One region of the Inquilinus sp. CA228 genome, then DNA from elsewhere that is predicted to be linked to it. Evidence: riboswitches for the same ligand, from Rfam matches in the RefSeq annotation. Region 1 holds a riboswitch; each other region holds the start of a gene.
What was found. Region 1 has a riboswitch for thiamine pyrophosphate ahead of thiE (thiamine phosphate synthase). Riboswitches for the same ligand answer to the same signal wherever they lie in the genome.
Positions count from the first base shown of each region.

Region 1 (4,141 bases):
CACCGACGAGGCCTGGCGCATGGCGTGCGGCCTGGTCGCGGTCGAGTTCCTGCGCCCGCTGGGCCTCGGCCGGCGGCCGGAAGCCCTGCCCTATCCGGCGCTGCCGCCGCCGGGCCGCGACGTGGCGGAGATCGCCCGGATCCTGGCGGAAGACCCGGCCGGCCGCGCCGCCCATGCCGGTCCCGGCATCGCCGGCGCCGGAGAGACGGCCTGGATCTTCACCGCCGACGCCCCGCCGCTGACCCCGGCGATCCGCAGGGCGTATGAGGACCGGTTCGCCACGGCGATCCGCCGCAGCGTCGTCAGTGCGATCGAGGGGGCCGGCGCCGCAGCGCGCGGCCCGGCCGGGCCCAGGCGCAACCCCAACTCCCTGGCCGAGCGTGCCCGCGCCTGGTTCGTCGCCAGCTATCCGCTGCTGGCGGCACTGGCGGCGACCTTCGAGATCATCGAGGACGAGGGGCTGTGCCGGCAGCTGGACATCGCCGTCGCCGCCGTCGACACCGAGCTGCAGCGGATCTACCTGAACCCGAAATTCCCCTGGACCCATGACGGGCTGAAATTCGTCATGGCGCATGAGCTGCTGCATGTCGGGCTGCGCCACGAGCCGCGTCGGCAGGGCCGCGACCCGTATCTGTGGAACATCGCCTGCGACTACGTGATCAATGGCTGGCTGGTCGAGATGGGCGTCGGCGAGGTGCCGTTCGACAGCCTGCTGCTGGACCCCGAGCTGGGCTTCGAGCGCGACTCGGCGGAGGCGATCTACGACCGCATCACCCGCGACCTGCGCCTGATCCGGCGGCTGAACAAGGCCCGCACCCTGCGCGGCCAGGGCAAGGTCGACATGCTGGGCGACCGGCCGCCGGCCTGGTGGACCGGGCCGGGCACCGACCTGGACGCCTTCTACCGCCGCGCTCTGGCCGAGGGGCTGGACCTGCATCTGGCCGGCACCGGGCGCGGCGAGCTGCCCGGCGAGCTGGTCGAGGAGATCCGGGCGATCCAGCACCCGCCGATCCCGTGGGACGTCCGGCTGGGCCAGTGGCTGGACGCCTTCTTCCCGCCGCTGGACAGCCGGCGCAGCTTCGCCCGGGCCAGCCGGCGGCAGGCGGCCACGCCCGACATCCCGCGGCCGGTCTGGCTGCGCCCGGAGGAGCGGCTGGCCACCCGCACCTTCGGCACGGTGCTGGACACCTCCGGTTCGATGCCGCCGCGGCTGCTGGCCCGGGCGCTGGGGGCAATCGCCAGCTATGCCGTCAGCCGCGAGGTGCCGCTGGTGCGCGTGGTGCAATGCGACGCCGGCATCCACGACATGGGCTACGTGCCGCCGGAGACGCTGCTGCAGCGGGTGGAGATCCGCGGCCGCGGCGGCACGGTGCTGCAGCCGGCCATTACCCGGCTCGAGGGCGATGACGGCTTCCCGCGCGAGGCGCCGATCCTGGTCATCACCGACGGCGCCTGCGACATGCTGTCGATCCGCCGGGAGCATGCCTTCCTGATGCCCGAAGGCGCCCGCCTGCCCTTCCGCAGCGCCGCGCCGCAATTCCATTTCGAGCGGCCGGAATGAGCCGCCCGGCCGGTGCGCTTGACACCGGCCTTCCCGGCTTGCGAGCCTGAGCCCGGAAGTGACACGGGGTGCCTGGAAACGGGCTGAGATCATACCCGTCGAACCTGATCTGGGTCATGCCAGCGAAGGGAGCCGTCACGCGATGCCCGACCGGGCCCCGGATCCTCAGGATCGATCGCCGACCGCCCCCTTCGCTGGAGGAGGAGCGGAATGGGTGCAGAGGCAACGGAAGCGGGGCGGCGCTTCGACCTGTCGGTCTATCTCGTCACCGACACGCGGCTGAGCGGGCCGCGCGGAGTCGCTGCCGTGGCCGCCGCGGCGGCGCAGGGCGGCGTCACCATCGTGCAGTTGCGCGACCCCGACGCCACCACCCGCGAGCTGATCGCCGCGGCCGAGGCGCTGCAGGCGGCGCTGGCGCCCCACGGCGTGCCCCTGGTGATCAACGACCGGGTCGACGTCGCCCTGGCGGTGGGGGCGGACGGCGTCCATCTCGGCGACCGCGACATGCCGGCGGCGGCGGCGCGGCGCCTGCTGGGCCCCGGCCGCATCGTCGGCGTCACCGTGCATGACGCGGCCGAGGCGCGGGCGGTCGACACCGAGATCGCCGACTACGCCGGCATCGGCCCGGTCTTCACCACCACGACCAAGGCGGAGGCGCGGCCGGCGATCGGGGTCGACGGCTTCCGGGCGCTGCGCCGGCTGGTGCCGCTGCCCGTGGTCGGCATCGGCGGCATCGACGCGGCCCGGACCGCCGATGTGATCGCGGCCGGGGCCGATGGCGTCGCCGTGGTCTCCGCCATCTGTGCCGCGCCCGACCCCGAGGCGGCCGCCCGGGCGATCGCCGCGGCCGTGGCGGAAGGACGGGCGCGATGATCCCCAATGTCCTCAGTATCGCCGGCACCGACCCCTCGGGCGGCGCCGGCATCCAGGCCGACCTGAAGACCTTCTCCGCCCTCGGGGCCTATGGCTGCGCGGTGATCACCGCGCTGGTCGCCCAGAACACCCGGGGGGTGCAGGCGGTGGAGCTGGTGCCGGCAGCCTTCGTCGCCCGGCAGATCGACTGCCTTCTCGCCGATGTCCGGATCGACGCGGTCAAGATCGGCATGCTGGCGACCGGCGAGATCGTGCGCACGGTGGCCGACGCGCTGCGCCGGCACGGGCTGAGCCGCGTCGTGGTCGACCCGGTGATGGTGGCGAAGAGTGGCGACCGGCTGCTCGACCCCGACGCCGTGGCGGCGCTGCGCGAGGAGCTGCTGCCACTGGCCATGGTGGTCACCCCGAACCTGCCGGAGGCCGCCGATCTGCTGGGCCGCGCGCCGGCCGAGCGACGGGACGAGATGCCGGAGATCGCCGCGGCGCTGCTGGCGCTCGGGCCCCGGGCCGTGCTGCTGAAGGGCGGCCATCTGGACGAGGCGGAGAGCCCGGACCTGCTGCTGAGCGCGGCCGGGTCCCTGACCCTGGCGGCGCCGCGCATCGCCACCCGCAACACCCACGGCACCGGCTGCACCCTGTCCGCCGCCATCGCGGCGCTACTGCCGCAGCGGCCCGACCTGAAGACGGCGGTGCGCGAGGCGAAGACCTATCTGACCGGGGCGCTGGAAGCGGCCGACCGCCTGTCCGTCGGCGGCGGCCACGGGCCGCTGCACCATTTCCACCGCTGGTGGGGATAGCCCACGCCTGCGTAGGCTGGGTTCGCGTTGGCGAACCCAGCGCTGCAACGCTCCGGCTGCGCGATGTTTGGGTTCGCCAACGCGAACCCAACCTACGAAACTCGCTCAGCCGACCTTGTTCTTGTTGTAGACGTCGAAGGCGACGGCGGCGAGCAGCACCAGGCCCTTGATCACCATCTGCAGGTCGATGCCGAGGCCGAGGATCGACATGCCGTTGTTCATCACGCCCATGATGAAGGCGCCGATCACCACGCCGGTGATCTTGCCGACGCCGCCCGAGGCCGAGGCCCCGCCGATGAAGCAGGCGGCGATGGCGTCGAGCTCGAACTGGTTGCCGGCCTGCGGCACCGCCGAGGTCAGGCGCGCCGTGGTGATCAGCCCGGCCAGCGCCGCCAGCACCCCCATGTTGATGAAGGTCAGGAACACCAGCCGCTCGGTGTTGATGCCGGACAGCTTGGCCGCCTTCTCGTTGCCGCCGACCGCGTAGATGCGGCGGCCGAGCGTGGTGCGGGTGGTGACGAAGGCGTAGAGCACCACCAGCACGCCCATCAGGATCAGGATGTTGGGCAGGCCGTTATAGGTGGCCAGCAGGTAGCCCAGCCCGGCCAGCGCCAGCACCGTCGCCACGTTCTTGATGACGAAGAACACCAGCGGTTCTTGCTCCACCCCGTGCTGGATCTCGTTGCGCCGGGTCTTGATGTTGAACCAGACCAGGATCAGCGGCACCGCCAGGCTGATCAGCAGCGTGGTGATCCAGACCTTGCCGTTGCCGGTGAACAGCTCCGGCACCGATCCGAACGGCTCGGCGATGAAGCCCGAGGACATCTTCTGGAACTCGACCGGCACCGGCCCGGCGCGCTCGCCGTTCAGCACCATGATGCAGAGGCCGCGGAAGGCCAGCATCCCCGCC
Region 1 is NZ_JBQJIK010000049.1:16,259-20,399, reverse strand. Features, by position in the region: gene ACTOWL_RS23285 (vWA domain-containing protein) at 1-1,561, shown strand, start outside; TPP riboswitch at 1,616-1,710, shown strand; gene thiE (thiamine phosphate synthase) at 1,772-2,434, shown strand; gene thiD (bifunctional hydroxymethylpyrimidine kinase/phosphomethylpyrimidine kinase) at 2,431-3,231, shown strand; gene mmsB (multiple monosaccharide ABC transporter permease) at 3,337-4,141, opposite strand, start outside.

Region 2 (4,141 bases), on a different contig from region 1:
TCGGGGGCGAAGGTCTGGGAGGTCTTGCTCATGACTCGACTCCCATCAGCGACCGGCCGAACTGCTCGGGGTCGAAGGGCCGCAGGTCGTCGATGCTCTCGCCGACGCCGATGGCGTGCACCGGCAGGCCGAAGCGCTCGGCCAGCGCCACCAGCACGCCGCCGCGGGCGCTGCCGTCCAGCTTGGTCAGGATCAGGCCGGTGACCGAGACCAGGTCGCGGAACACCTCGACCTGGCTGTGCGCGTTCTGGCCGGTGGTGGCGTCCAGCACCAGCAGCACGTCATGCGGCGCCGTCGGGTCGATCTTCTTCAGCACGCGGATGATCTTGGCCAGCTCGGCCATCAGATTGTCCTTGTTCTGCAGCCGGCCGGCGGTGTCGATCAGCAGCACGTCGCGGCCCTCGGCCTTGGCCCGGGTCAGCGCGTCGAAGGACAGGCCGGCGGCGTCGGCGCCGGGATTGGCGGTGACCACCGGGCAGCCGGAGCGCTCGCCCCAGACCTGCAGCTGGTGCACCGCGGCGGCGCGGAAGGTGTCGCCGGCGGCGATCATCACCGAGCGGCCGTCCTCGCGCCACTGCTTGGCCAGCTTACCGATGGTGGTGGTCTTGCCGGTGCCGTTCACCCCGACCACCAGCACCACCTGCGGCTTGCGGTCAGAGGAGAGGGTCAAAGGCTTGGCCACCGGGCGCAGGATCTGCGCCACATGGTCGGCCAAGGCGCGCCGGACCTCGTCGCCCGACACCTCCTTTCCGAAGCGGGTGCGGGCCAGCTCGGCGGTCAGCTTGGCGGCGGTGGCCGGGCCGAGATCGGCCTGGATCAGCAGCTCCTCCAGCTCCTCCAGCGTCGCATCGTCCAGCTTGCGCTTGGTGAAGATGCCGCTGATGCCTTCGGTCAGCTTGGCGGAGGAGCGCGACAGCCCCTCCTTCAGTCGGGTGAACCACCCTCGTTTCGGCGCCCCTGCGCCGCCGTCGTTCATCTGTTCTGTCATGCGCGCTGTCTTAACACGCCGCGTGTGACCTCCGTAAGTCGGCCCGGCGCGGGGCAGGGGCGTTGCAAGAAAAGGGCTTGCAACCAACCCGCCTCCGGGACTGAAATGGCGGCATCGGCTGGGGTGCCCACCGTTACGGCGGGCTGAGATCATACCCATCGAACCTGACCTGGATCATGCCAGCGGAGGGAGCCTGAGATGACCGGCGTTCCGATTCCGTCTTTTTTGCAGGCCGACTCCGTCGGCCCGATGCCCCTGCGCGGGGCCCGACCTCGCGTCGCCATCATCGGCGCCGGGGTCAACGGCCTGGCCATCGGCTGGCGCCTGGCCCGCGCCGGCTGCCCCGTCGACGTCTACGACCGCGGCCCGGTCGGGCGCGAGGCCAGCTGGGCCGCCGCCGGCATGCTCGCCGCCGGGCTTGAGGCCGAGCCGGGGGAGGAGGCGCTGTTCGGCCTGTGCCGCCACGCCCAGGACCTCTGGCCCGGCTTCGCCCGTGAGGTCGAGGCGGCGTCCGACCTGCCGATCGGCTATCGCGACGAGGGCACGCTGGCCGTGGCCCTGACCCGCGACGACGCGGCGGAGCTGCGCTTCTCCGCCGACTATCAGGCCAAGCTCGGCGTCGATCTGCGCTGGCTGACCGGCGCCGAGCTGCTGAAGCGCGAGCCGATGCTGCGGCCGGGCCTCGCCGCCGCCGTGCACAGCCCGGCCGACCACCAGGTCGACAATCGCTGGCTGGTGCCGGCCCTGGTGGAGGCGCTGCGCCGGGCTGGCGGCGGGCTGCACGACCACGCGGAAGTCGAGGCCGTGGTCACCGATCGCGGCCGGGCCAGCGGCGTGGTGGTCGCGGGCGAGGCGCGGCCGGCCGATGTCGTGGTGCTGGCCGCCGGCGCCTGGTCGGGCGGCATCGCCGGCATCCCGCGCGAGGCGCTGCCGCCGGTGCGGCCGGTGAAGGGCCAGATGCTGGCGCTGCAGATGGACCCGGCGGCGCCGCTGCTGCGCCACGTGCTGTGGGTCGGCAAGGCCTATCTGGTGCCGCGGCTCGACGGCAGGCTGATCATCGGCGCCACGGTGGAGGAGCGCGGCTTCGACACCACCGTCACCGCCGGCGGCATGCTGTCGCTGCTCGACGCCGCCTGGCGCGCTTTGCCGGGGATCGAGGATCTGCCGGTGATCGAAAGCTGGGCCGGGCTGCGCCCCGGCAGCCGCGACGACGCGCCGGTGCTCGGCCCCTCGGCGATCGAGGGGCTGGTCCTCGCCACCGGCCACCACCGCAACGGCATCCTGCTGCTGCCGGCGACGGTCGAGGCGGTGGCCGGCACCATCCTCGACGGCAAGCTGCCGGAGGCGGCGGAGCCGTTCCGCATCGACCGCTTCACCCGGATCGCGGAGGCGGCGCAATGAGCGTGCCAGGGACCGTGAATGTGAACGGAGAAACCGAAGCCGTGGCGCTCGGGGTCAGCGTGCTCGACCTGCTGCTGGCCAAGGGCATCGACCCGGCGGCGCGCGGCACCGCCGTGGCGCTCAACGACGCCGTGCTGCCGCGCGCCCGCTGGCCTGAGCATCGCCTCGCGGCCGGCGACCGGGTCGAGATCGTCCGCCCGTTTCAAGGTGGTTAGGGCCAGGGCGGCTGAGGAGAGAATGGAAATGCAGGACCCCTTCATCATCGCCGGCGTGGCGCTGCGATCGCGCCTGTTCATCGGCTCCGCCGGCTATGCCAACCGGCAGCTGATGCTGGACTCGATCGAGGCCTCGGGGGCCGAGGTCGTCACCGCCTCGATCCGCCGGATCAGCCTGGAAGGCTATGCCGAAAGCCTGGTCGACCTGGTCGGTGACCGCTGGCGACTGCTGCCCAACACCGCCGGCTGCATGACCAGGCGGGACGCCATCCTGACGGCGCAGCTGGCGCGCGAGGCGCTGGGCACCACTTGGCTGAAGCTGGAGTTGATCGGCGACCGCGAGACCCAATACCCGGACGTCGCCCAGCTGGTCGAGGCGGCCGCGGAGCTGGTGCGCGACGGCTTTGTGGTGCTGCCCTACTGCAACGACGACCTCGTCACCTGCATGCGCCTGGCCGATGCCGGCTGCGCCGCGGTGATGCCGCTGGGCTCGCCGATCGGCTCCGGCCTCGGCATCTCCAACCCGCATGCGATCGAGATGATCTGCAGCCGCATCCAGGTGCCGGTGGTGCTGGACGCCGGCATCGGCACCGCCTCGGACGCGGCGCTGGCGATGGAGCTCGGCTGCTCCGCCGTGCTGCTGTCGACCGCCGTGGCCAAGGCGCGCGACCCGGTGCGCATGGCCCGGGCCATGGCCGCGGGAGTCGAGGGCGGGCGCCTGGCCTCCCGCGCCGGCCGGATCCCGAAGCGCCGCCTCGCCGACCCCTCCAGCCCGCAGCTCGGCCTGATCGGGACGTGATGGGCCCATGACCGGGCTGCCGTCGCCGCCGCTGCTGCTGATCACCGATCGGCGCCAGGCGCCGCGGCCGCTGGAAGGCGTGGTGGCGGACGCGCTGGCCGCCGGCTGCCGCTGGGTCAGCCTGCGCGAGAAGGACCTGCCGGCGGCGGAGCGGCTCGCTTTGCTGCGCCGGCTGCGTGCGCTGGCCCGGCCGGTCGGGGCGGTCGTCACCGTCCATGCGGATCCGGAGGCAGCGGCCGAGGCCGACGGGCTGCATCTCGCCGCCGGCGGCGACCCGGAAGCGGCGCGGCAACGACTCGGGCCCGCGGCCCTGATCGGCGTGTCCTGCCATGCCGGGGAGGAGGTCGACGCGGCCATCGCCGCCGGGGCCGACTACGTCACCCTCGGCCCCCTGGCGCCGACCGCCAGCAAGCCGGGCTATGCGCCGACCCTGTCCGCGGCCGAGGCCGGCGCCGTCGCCCGCCGCCATCCCGGCCGGGTGATCGCGCTGGGTGGGGTCGAAGCCGCCTTTGTGCCGGATCTGATCGCCTCCGGCTTTGCCGGGGTCGCGGTGATGGGCGGGGTGATGCGGGTCGCCGCTCCGGGGGCCGTGATCCGCGAATACCTCGCGGCGCTCGGCGCCGGTCCGGCCTGACCGCCTGCCGCTAGTGCCGTACGGCGTGCTATAGGTCGGGGCCGGATGGGAACCCCGCCTCCATGAAGCTGCGGCCGCTGCGCGTCCTGGAATTCGTCCTGATC
Region 2 is NZ_JBQJIK010000024.1:65,289-69,429, forward strand. Features, by position in the region: gene ACTOWL_RS14090 (AMP nucleosidase) at 1-32, opposite strand, end outside; gene ftsY (signal recognition particle-docking protein FtsY) at 29-988, opposite strand; TPP riboswitch at 1,098-1,196, shown strand; gene thiO (glycine oxidase ThiO) at 1,187-2,389, shown strand; gene thiS (sulfur carrier protein ThiS) at 2,386-2,604, shown strand; gene ACTOWL_RS14110 (thiazole synthase) at 2,633-3,403, shown strand; gene ACTOWL_RS14115 (thiamine phosphate synthase) at 3,411-4,037, shown strand; gene ACTOWL_RS14120 (hypothetical protein) at 4,100-4,141, shown strand, end outside.
Region 2: linked by a shared signal. The riboswitch ahead of thiO (glycine oxidase ThiO) and the one ahead of thiE (thiamine phosphate synthase) in region 1 are both predicted to bind thiamine pyrophosphate.

Region 3 (4,141 bases), on a different contig from region 1:
GCCCCAGCGCCGCGAACAGGTCGGCGAGCAGGCCGGAGCGGCCGAACACGGTGAGGATGCCGAAGGCGCCGGCCACCGCCGGCACGATCATCGGCAGCCCGAACAGGCGCAGCAGCAGGGTGCGGCCGGGGAAGCGGCGGCGCGACAGGGCGCGGGCGACCGGGATGGCGATGGCGACGCTGATCAGCGCCGACAGCCCGGCCTGCAGCGCGGTGAAACGCAGCATCGACCAGAGATAGGGGTCGGCCCAGACGGAGAGCAGGTCGATCCCGGACGCGGCGCGGAGGAGGCCGGTCGCCGCCGTGGCGATCAGCGCCAGGATGGCAAGCAGGGCCAGCAGGCCGGGCAGGGAGGGAAGTGCACTCCCCGTAGGTTGGGTTCGCCGTGGCGAACCCAACAGGCTGGCTCCGCCGCGGGATGTTGGGTTCGCGGGCCGCGAACCCAACCTACGTGGGCTCAACGACTGGTCGCCTGCAGCCATTCGGCGATCCAGGCGGCGCGGTTGGCGGCGACCTCCTCCGGCGGATACAGCAGGGCCTTGGCCGGGGTCGGCAGGGCCTTGTAGGCGTCGGGCAGGCCGGCCTTCGGCGTCACTGCCGGATACATCCATTGCGTCGTCGGCAGCAGGTCCTGGAACGCCGGGCTCAGTATGAAGGCGAGGAACCTGTCGGCCAGCTCCGGGTGCGGGGACGAGGCCAGCTTGGCCGCGACCTCGACCTGGAGGTAGTTGCCCTCGCTGAACACCGCGGCGCCGACGTTGCTGTCGTTCTCCGCGATCACGTGATAGGGCGGCGAGGTCAGATAGCTGAAGGTCATCGGCACCTCGCCCTTGCGGAACAGGCCGTAGCTCTCGCTCCAGCCCGGGGTCACGGTGAGGATCCGTGGCTTCAGCTTCGCCCAGGCCTCCGGCGCCTTGTCGCCGTACACCTGCTTGACCCAGAGCAGCAGGCCCAGGCCCGGCGTGCTGGTGCGCGGGTCCTGGATGGTCAGCTCCAGGTCGCTGTTCTCGACCAGGTCGTGCAGGCTCTTCGGCGGGTTCGGCACCTTGGTCTTGTCATAGACGAAGGCGAAGTAGCTCCAGTCGAAGGGCACGAAGACCGGATCGGTCCAGGCCACCGGCAGCGACAGGCCGTCGAGCTTCTGCCCGTGCGGGGCGAAGAGGCCGGTCGCGGTCGCCTCGGCGGTCAGGTTGGTGTCGAGGCCGAGCACGATGTCGGCCTGGCTCGACTTGCCCTCCAGCTTCAGCCGCGACAGCAGGGCGACGCCGTCCTCGACCGAGGTGAACTCGACGGTGCAGCCGCATTCGGCCTCGAAGGCCTTCTTCACCTGCGGGCCCGGCCCCCATTCGGCGGTGAAGGATTCATAGGTGTAGACCTTGAGCACCGGGGTCTCGGCCGCGGCCGGCCCGGCGAGGGCGGAGGTCAGGGCCGTCAGCAGGACGGCGGCAAACAGGCGCATCGCGTTTCCTCCGCTGGGTCGAGGCGGAACGGAGAGGGACGTGCCGATGCCTGAGGCGTCGTCTCGCGCTCCCTCCGCCGGCATGACCCGGATCAGGTTCGTCGGGTTGACGCTGACGCGCCTCTCAGCCCCCGTTCGGGCACCCCGGCAAGACGCGCGCATCATCGGGGCGCGCCTTGCGTGTGTCAACGAGGTGACAGGCCGCCTTGCGACAAGGCTCCTGATGACATCGGCTCCGCGGCACGGTAAAATTACAAAATTAACGATAACTGGAGGTAAAAATGACCGGACCGCTCGCGATTGGTGAGGACGCGCCCGATTTCGAAGTCGAGACCACCGAGGGGCGGATCCGCTTCCACGACTGGCTCGGCTCGTCCTGGGGCGTGCTGTTCTCGCATCCCAAGGACTTCACCCCGGTGTGCACCACCGAGCTCGGCGCCGTGGCCAAGCTGAAGCCGGAGTTCGACCGCCGCGACGTCAAGGTGATCGGCCTCAGCGCCGACCCGGTCGACCGGCACGAGAGCTGGGCCCAGGACATCAAGGAAACCCAGGGCTACGCACCGAACTTCCCGGTGATCGCCGATTCCGAGCTCACCGTCTCCAAGCTCTACGGCATGCTGCCGGCCGATGCCGGCACCACCTCGGAGGGCCGCACCGCTGTCAACAACCAGACGGTGCGCAACGTCTACGTCGTCGGCCCGGACAAGAAGATCAAGCTGGTGATCTCCTACCCGATGACCACCGGCCGCAACTTCGACGAGGTGCTGCGGGTGATCGATTCGCTGCAGCTGACCGCCAAGCACAAGGTCGCCACCCCGGCCGACTGGCAGAACGGCCAGGACGTCATCATCGTCACCTCGGTCTCGGACGAAGAGGCGAAGCAGAAGTTCCCGGCCGGCTTCAAGACGCTGAAGCCCTACCTCCGCACCGTCGCCCAGCCGCGCGACTGATGTCCGGACGCCCCGGGCTCAGTCGAGCCCGGGGACGCTATTCGGCGGCACCAGCCAGCCGGAATTGGGTCGCAGCCGGTAGACGGCGCGGCCGATGATGTTCCCGATCGGCACGTAGCCCAGGTCACTGCGGCTGTCGAGGCTGTTGTCGCGATTGTCGCCCAATGTGAAGCAGTGATCGGCAGGAACGACGTATTCCGCGGTGTGGTCGAACGGACCTGTGTCGCTCCGTTCCAGGATTTCGTAAGGTTCTGGCGGTTCGCCGTCTGATGGCGGCAAGGTCTCGACATATCGATGCATCACCTTATTCTGGCCGCGTAGAGCTATCGTGTACGGGGCGAGCTCACGACGTTTCGCCAATTTTTGATTGATCGACAAACGGCCATCGGTCAATTGGACCCGGTCGCCCGGCAAACCAACCACGCGCTGAACAAAGACGAGTGACGTGTTGCGCGGCGGGCGGAACATGATCACGTCGCCTCGGCGCGGCGTCTTTCCAGCATCGCGCAGATCCGCCACGAACACGTCACCTGGGACCAGCGTCGGCGCCATGCCGGCGCTGGGGATGTTGAAGCTGCGCACAGGAATGCCGGCGGCGACGAAGCGGGCAACGATGCCGGCGCTGTCGATCCAGTCGCCGAGCGTCGCCGCGGCGGCCGGGCCTGCCGACAGGGCCAGCAGGGCGGGTCCGGCGAGCCTGATCGCCTCGCGCCGGCGCATCATCGGCCCAGCAGGCTCTTCGCCATCATCATGTGCACGCCCTTGCAGCCGTTCACGGTCTGGGTGATGCGCAGGTCGCCGGCCAGGCTGCACAGGGTGTAGGCGTCGTACCGCGACAGCCCGGCGGTCTCGCCCAGCAGCACGATCATGTCGCGCAGCGCCATCTCGGCGCAGCGGTCAAGGTCGGGGTCCATCCCCATGGTGATGTGGTGGGTCGGGGTCTCGGCGCGGGGATAAGCGAAGCCGAGATCGTCGCGGATGATCAGCCGGAAGGTGCCCTGCAGCGCCGTCTCGATCGCGGTGATGCACACCTCGCCGTCGCCCTGCGCGCCGTGGCCGTCGCCGCAGGAGAACAGGGCGCCATCGTTGAAGATGGGCAGGTAGAGCGTGGTGCCGGCCACCAGCTCCTTGTTGTCGATGTTGCCGGCATGGGCCCGCGGCTGGATCGAGCTGATCCGGCCCCAGCCCTTCGGCGGCGCCACGCCCATGACGCCGAAGAAGGGCCTGAGCGGCAGGTCCAGCCCCCAGGGCAGCCGGGCGGTGCCGGACGCGGCGTCGAGCGGGATGTTGAGCAGCCGCTCTTGCTCGAAGTCGTAGGGCAGGGTGCCGGCGAGCGGCCGGATCACGTTGTAGCCCCAGTCCTGGCGCAGCGAGACGTCGAGGATCCGCACCTCCAGCACCTGGCCGGCTTTGGCGCCGCGGACCGCGACCGGGCCGGTCAGGATGTGGCCGGGAGTCGACCGGTCGCAACGCTGATGGATCTCGTGGATCTCGGGCGGGATGTGGAAATCGCCCTTGGGCAGCACGTCCGGCCCGCCCGACACGGTGTCGATCACCACCGTGTCGCCGCTGTCGACCGTCAGCACCGGCTCGCGCGCGGCGTCGAAATAGCCCCAGGCACAGGTCTCGGCCGACGCGGTCACATGGTGTCGCGGCATGATCGGGTTCCCTCCGGTGGAGCCGACACGCTCGGCCGTTTCGGCGTCGCGTTCAAGCCCGGAGGGAACAGATCA
Region 3 is NZ_JBQJIK010000013.1:18,423-22,563, forward strand. Features, by position in the region: gene thiP (thiamine/thiamine pyrophosphate ABC transporter permease) at 1-397, opposite strand, end outside; gene thiB (thiamine ABC transporter substrate binding subunit) at 457-1,458, opposite strand; TPP riboswitch at 1,511-1,615, opposite strand; gene ACTOWL_RS08320 (peroxiredoxin) at 1,740-2,408, shown strand; gene lepB (signal peptidase I) at 2,427-3,131, opposite strand; gene ACTOWL_RS08330 (acetamidase/formamidase family protein) at 3,128-4,066, opposite strand; gene ACTOWL_RS08335 (carbohydrate ABC transporter permease) at 4,139-4,141, opposite strand, start outside.
Region 3: linked by a shared signal. The riboswitch ahead of thiB (thiamine ABC transporter substrate binding subunit) and the one ahead of thiE (thiamine phosphate synthase) in region 1 are both predicted to bind thiamine pyrophosphate.

Region 4 (4,141 bases), on a different contig from region 1:
GCCGCGCCCGACCCGGCTGGCGATCCGGTCGGCCACCCAGTCGCGCCAGGCGACCCGCCGGAACCGGCGCTGCACCAGGAACCGGGTCATCAGCCCGGCCTTGGCCGCGTGTTCGGAAAGGGCTGCCATCGAAATCTCCTCGCGCCGAGCGCCGTCACGCCGTCGACGACAGCCCGGGACGGAAGCCCGCCCCGGGCCGCCAGCGGTCAAATTCCGCCACGAGTCCTATACCGGTCGTCTCCCTGCGCACCAAGAATGATTTTCATCTCGGCCGCGGGACCGGCCGGCGGTCACTCGGCCGCGCGGTAGATCTCTCCCCCGCCTTCGCGGAACCGAGCCGACATCTCCTCCATCCCGGCCTCGGCCGCGGCCCGGATCTCCTGCGTGATCTTCATCGAGCAGAATTTCGGGCCGCACATCGAGCAGAAATGCGCGGTCTTGGCGCCTTCCGCCGGCAGCGTCTCATCGTGGTAGGCGAGCGCCGTGTCGGGGTCGAGCGACAGGTGGAACTGGTCGCGCCAGCGGAACTCGAAGCGGGCGCGGGACAGGGCGTCGTCGCGTCGCTGCGCCGCCGGATGGCCCTTGGCCAGGTCGGCGGCATGGGCCGCGATCTTGTAGGTGACGACGCCGGTCTTGACGTCGTCGCGGTCCGGCAGCCCGAGATGCTCCTTCGGCGTGACGTAGCAGAGCATGGCGGTGCCGAACCAGCCGATCATCGCCGCGCCGATGCCGGAGGTGATGTGGTCGTAGCCCGGCGCGATGTCGGTGGTGAGGGGCCCGAGCGTGTAGAACGGCGCCTCGCCGCAGACCGCCAGCTGCTTGTCCATATTGGCCTTGATCTTGTGCATCGGCACATGGCCGGGGCCTTCGATCATGACCTGGACGTCGTGCTCCCAGGCGATCTTGGTCAGCTCGCCCAGCGTCTCCAGCTCGGCGAACTGGGCCGCGTCGTTGGCGTCGGCGATCGATCCCGGCCGCAGCCCGTCGCCCAGCGAGAAGGCGACGTCATAGGCCCGCATGATGGCGCAGATCTCGCGGAAATGGGTGTAGAGGAAGCTCTCGCGGTGATGCGCCAGGCACCATTTCGCCATGATCGAGCCGCCCCGGCTGACGATGCCGGTCACCCGCTTCGCCGTGAGATGGATGTAGGGCAGCCGCACCCCGGCATGGATGGTGAAGTAGTCGACCCCCTGCTCGGCCTGCTCGATCAGCGTGTCGCGGAAGATCTCCCAAGTCAGGTCCTCGGCCACGCCGCCGACCTTCTCCAGCGCCTGGTAGATCGGCACCGTGCCGATCGGCACCGGCGAATTGCGCAGGATCCATTCGCGGGTGGTGTGGATGTTGCGGCCGGTCGACAGGTCCATGACCGTGTCGCCGCCCCAGCGGATCGCCCACACCATCTTCTCCACCTCCTCCGCGATCGAGGAGGTGACGGCCGAGTTGCCGATATTGGCGTTGATCTTGACCAGGAAGTTGCGGCCGATCGCCATCGGCTCGGATTCCGGGTGGTTGATGTTGGAGGGAATGATCGCCCGGCCCCGCGCCACCTCGTCGCGCACGAATTCCGGCGTCACGTAGTCCGGAATCTCGGCACCGAAGCTCTCACCGTCGCGCGCCGCCTGCTCTTGCGCCCGCTCGCGGCCGAGATTCTCGCGGATCGCGACATACTCCATCTCCGGCGTGACGATGCCGGCCCGGGCATAGGCCATCTGCGTCACCGCGGTGCCGCCGCGGGCCCGCAGCGCCCGCCGCTCGCCGCGCGGGAACTCGAACAGGTTGGCGGCCTCGCCGGGGCGGCGACCGTCATCCTCCGGCCGCACGGTGCGGCCGTCATAGGCCTCGACATCGCCGCGGGCGGCGATCCAGCCGGCCCGCAGTGCCGGCAGCCCGGCGCCGATGTCGATCAGCGCCGCCGGGTCGGTGTAGGGGCCGGAGGCGTCATAGACCCGGAGCGGCGGCTCGCCGGATTCGGGCGACAGCACGATCTCGCGCATGGCGACGCGCAGGTCGGGGTTGCGCTCGCCCGGCACATGGACCTTGCGCGACGCCGGCAGCGGGCCGGTGGTGACGGTTGTGGGGATGACGTCCTTGGGCATCCACGGCCTCCTCGATCGGACGGATTGAGGGCGTGCCAAAGACGGAAAGCGGAAAAAACGGCTGAGCGCGCATGTGGTTCCATTCCCTACGCCGGCACGACCCGGATCAGGTTCGAAGGGTTCCCACGTCGCAGATGGTGTGGTGTCTCAGCTCCTTACCGGAGCTCCCCTCGGAACGCCCCGATCAGAGCGCGCCCCGGGACGGGATGTCAAGCGAGGGAGTGCACCAAGCCGGCGATCCTGCGACAGGATGGCAGTCCGATCGTTTTGTCTGGCAATTGCCCGGGACCGGTTCCAAGGTTCCGCCCAACAGTCGGAAAGACGAAGCGGAGGAAACGATGGCGGCTCTCCCGAGATCGGCCCGCATCCGGACCATCCAGGTCACCGCGCTGGCGCTGCTGGTGCTCAGCGGCGTGGTCAACTACATCGACCGCGCCACCCTGGCCGTGGCCAACCCGCTGATCAGTCAGGATCTCGGCTTCTCGCCGTCGGAGATGGGGCTGCTGCTCTCCGCCTTCCTCTGGGCCTACGCCTTCGCCCAGCTTCCGGCCGGCGCACTGGTCGACCGGCTGGGGCCGCGGCTGATGCTGTCGCTCAGCCTCGGCCTGTGGTCGCTGGCCCAGGCAACCGGCGGCCTGGTCCGGAACTTCACCCAGTTCTTCGCCATCCGCATGGTGCTGGGGCTGGGCGAGGCGCCGCAATTTCCGACCAGCGCCCGCATCGTCCGCGACTGGTTCAACGTCCGGTTGCGCGGCACCGCGACCGGCATCTGGAACTGCTCCTCCACCCTCGGCACCGCGATCTCCGCCCCGGTCCTGACCTTCCTGATGCTCAGCTTCGGCTGGCGCTGGATGTTCGCGATCATGGGCATCCTCGGCCTGCTCGTCGCCATCGCCTTCTACGCCCTGCACCGCAACCCGGCCGAGGTCCGGCTGACCGAGGAGGAGCAGCGCTACCTGACCGAGGGCGACCCAGCCACCACGGGCGGCGGCGTCACCTGGACCGAGTGGAAGCGGCTGTTCGGCTTCCGCACCACCTGGGGCATGATCTTCGGCTTCTTCGGCGTGATCTACGTCACCTGGATCTACAACTCCTGGCTGCCGGTCTATCTGGAGCAGGACCGCCACCTCAGCATCGCCAGCACCGGCATCGTCGCCGCCATCCCCTTCCTGTGCGGCGTGGTCGGCAGCATCCTGGGCGGGCGACTGAACGACTGGCTGGTGACGCGCGGCCTGTCGCCGATGAACAGCCGGAAATACCCGATGGCCGGGGCCATGGTGGCGACCGCCGGCTTCACCACCCTGGCGGCCCTGACCCCGAGCATCACCATCGCGGTCGGCGCCATCTCGATCTCGCTGTTCCTGCTCTACATCGCCTCGACCTCGGCCTGGGCGATGGCGCCGGTGGCGGCGCCCGCCAACACCACTGCCTCGCTCGGCGCCATGCAGAATTTCGGCGGCTATGTCGGCGGCGCGCTGGCACCGATGGTGACCGGCTTCATCCTGCAAGGCACCGGGTCCTTCACCTTCGCCCTGCTGGTCGGCGCCGCGGTCGCGCTGGTGGCCGCGGTCGGCTACGTCATCATCGTCCGCGACCCGATCCCGGCCTCGGACGCCGCCGCCTTCGGCGGCACCGACCTGCCCGCCGCGGCGCACTGAGCGCTCCTCACCGGCCCGTCGGCCTGGAACCGTCGACCGCCGGTTCCGCCGTCTCGTCTCGATCTTGACCAGAATCCTAAAAAAATCTACATTCCAACGCATTGGGGTGGATTTCTGAGTCATCGGTTGAGAACGATGCTGCGCCGTGCCTGTGTGCTGTCGATCGCGCTGGCCCTGGCCGCCTGCGGTGGCGGGCGCGAGATCGTCCGCAACCCGACCGGCAGCGGCGTCGCCCGCTACGTCACCGCCAATGCGCCGGAGGAATGCGTCCCCTACGCCCGCGCCGTCTCCGGCATCCAGATCAAGGGCGACGCCTGGACCTGGTGGGACCAGGCCGACGGCGTCTACGGCAAGGGCGGCGCGCCGCGCTCCGGCGCCGTGCTGGTG
Region 4 is NZ_JBQJIK010000005.1:12,067-16,207, reverse strand. Features, by position in the region: gene ACTOWL_RS03335 (phytanoyl-CoA dioxygenase family protein) at 1-129, opposite strand, end outside; gene thiC (phosphomethylpyrimidine synthase ThiC) at 291-2,096, opposite strand; TPP riboswitch at 2,162-2,277, opposite strand; gene ACTOWL_RS03325 (MFS transporter) at 2,435-3,754, shown strand; gene ACTOWL_RS03320 (CHAP domain-containing protein) at 3,890-4,141, shown strand, end outside.
Region 4: linked by a shared signal. The riboswitch ahead of thiC (phosphomethylpyrimidine synthase ThiC) and the one ahead of thiE (thiamine phosphate synthase) in region 1 are both predicted to bind thiamine pyrophosphate.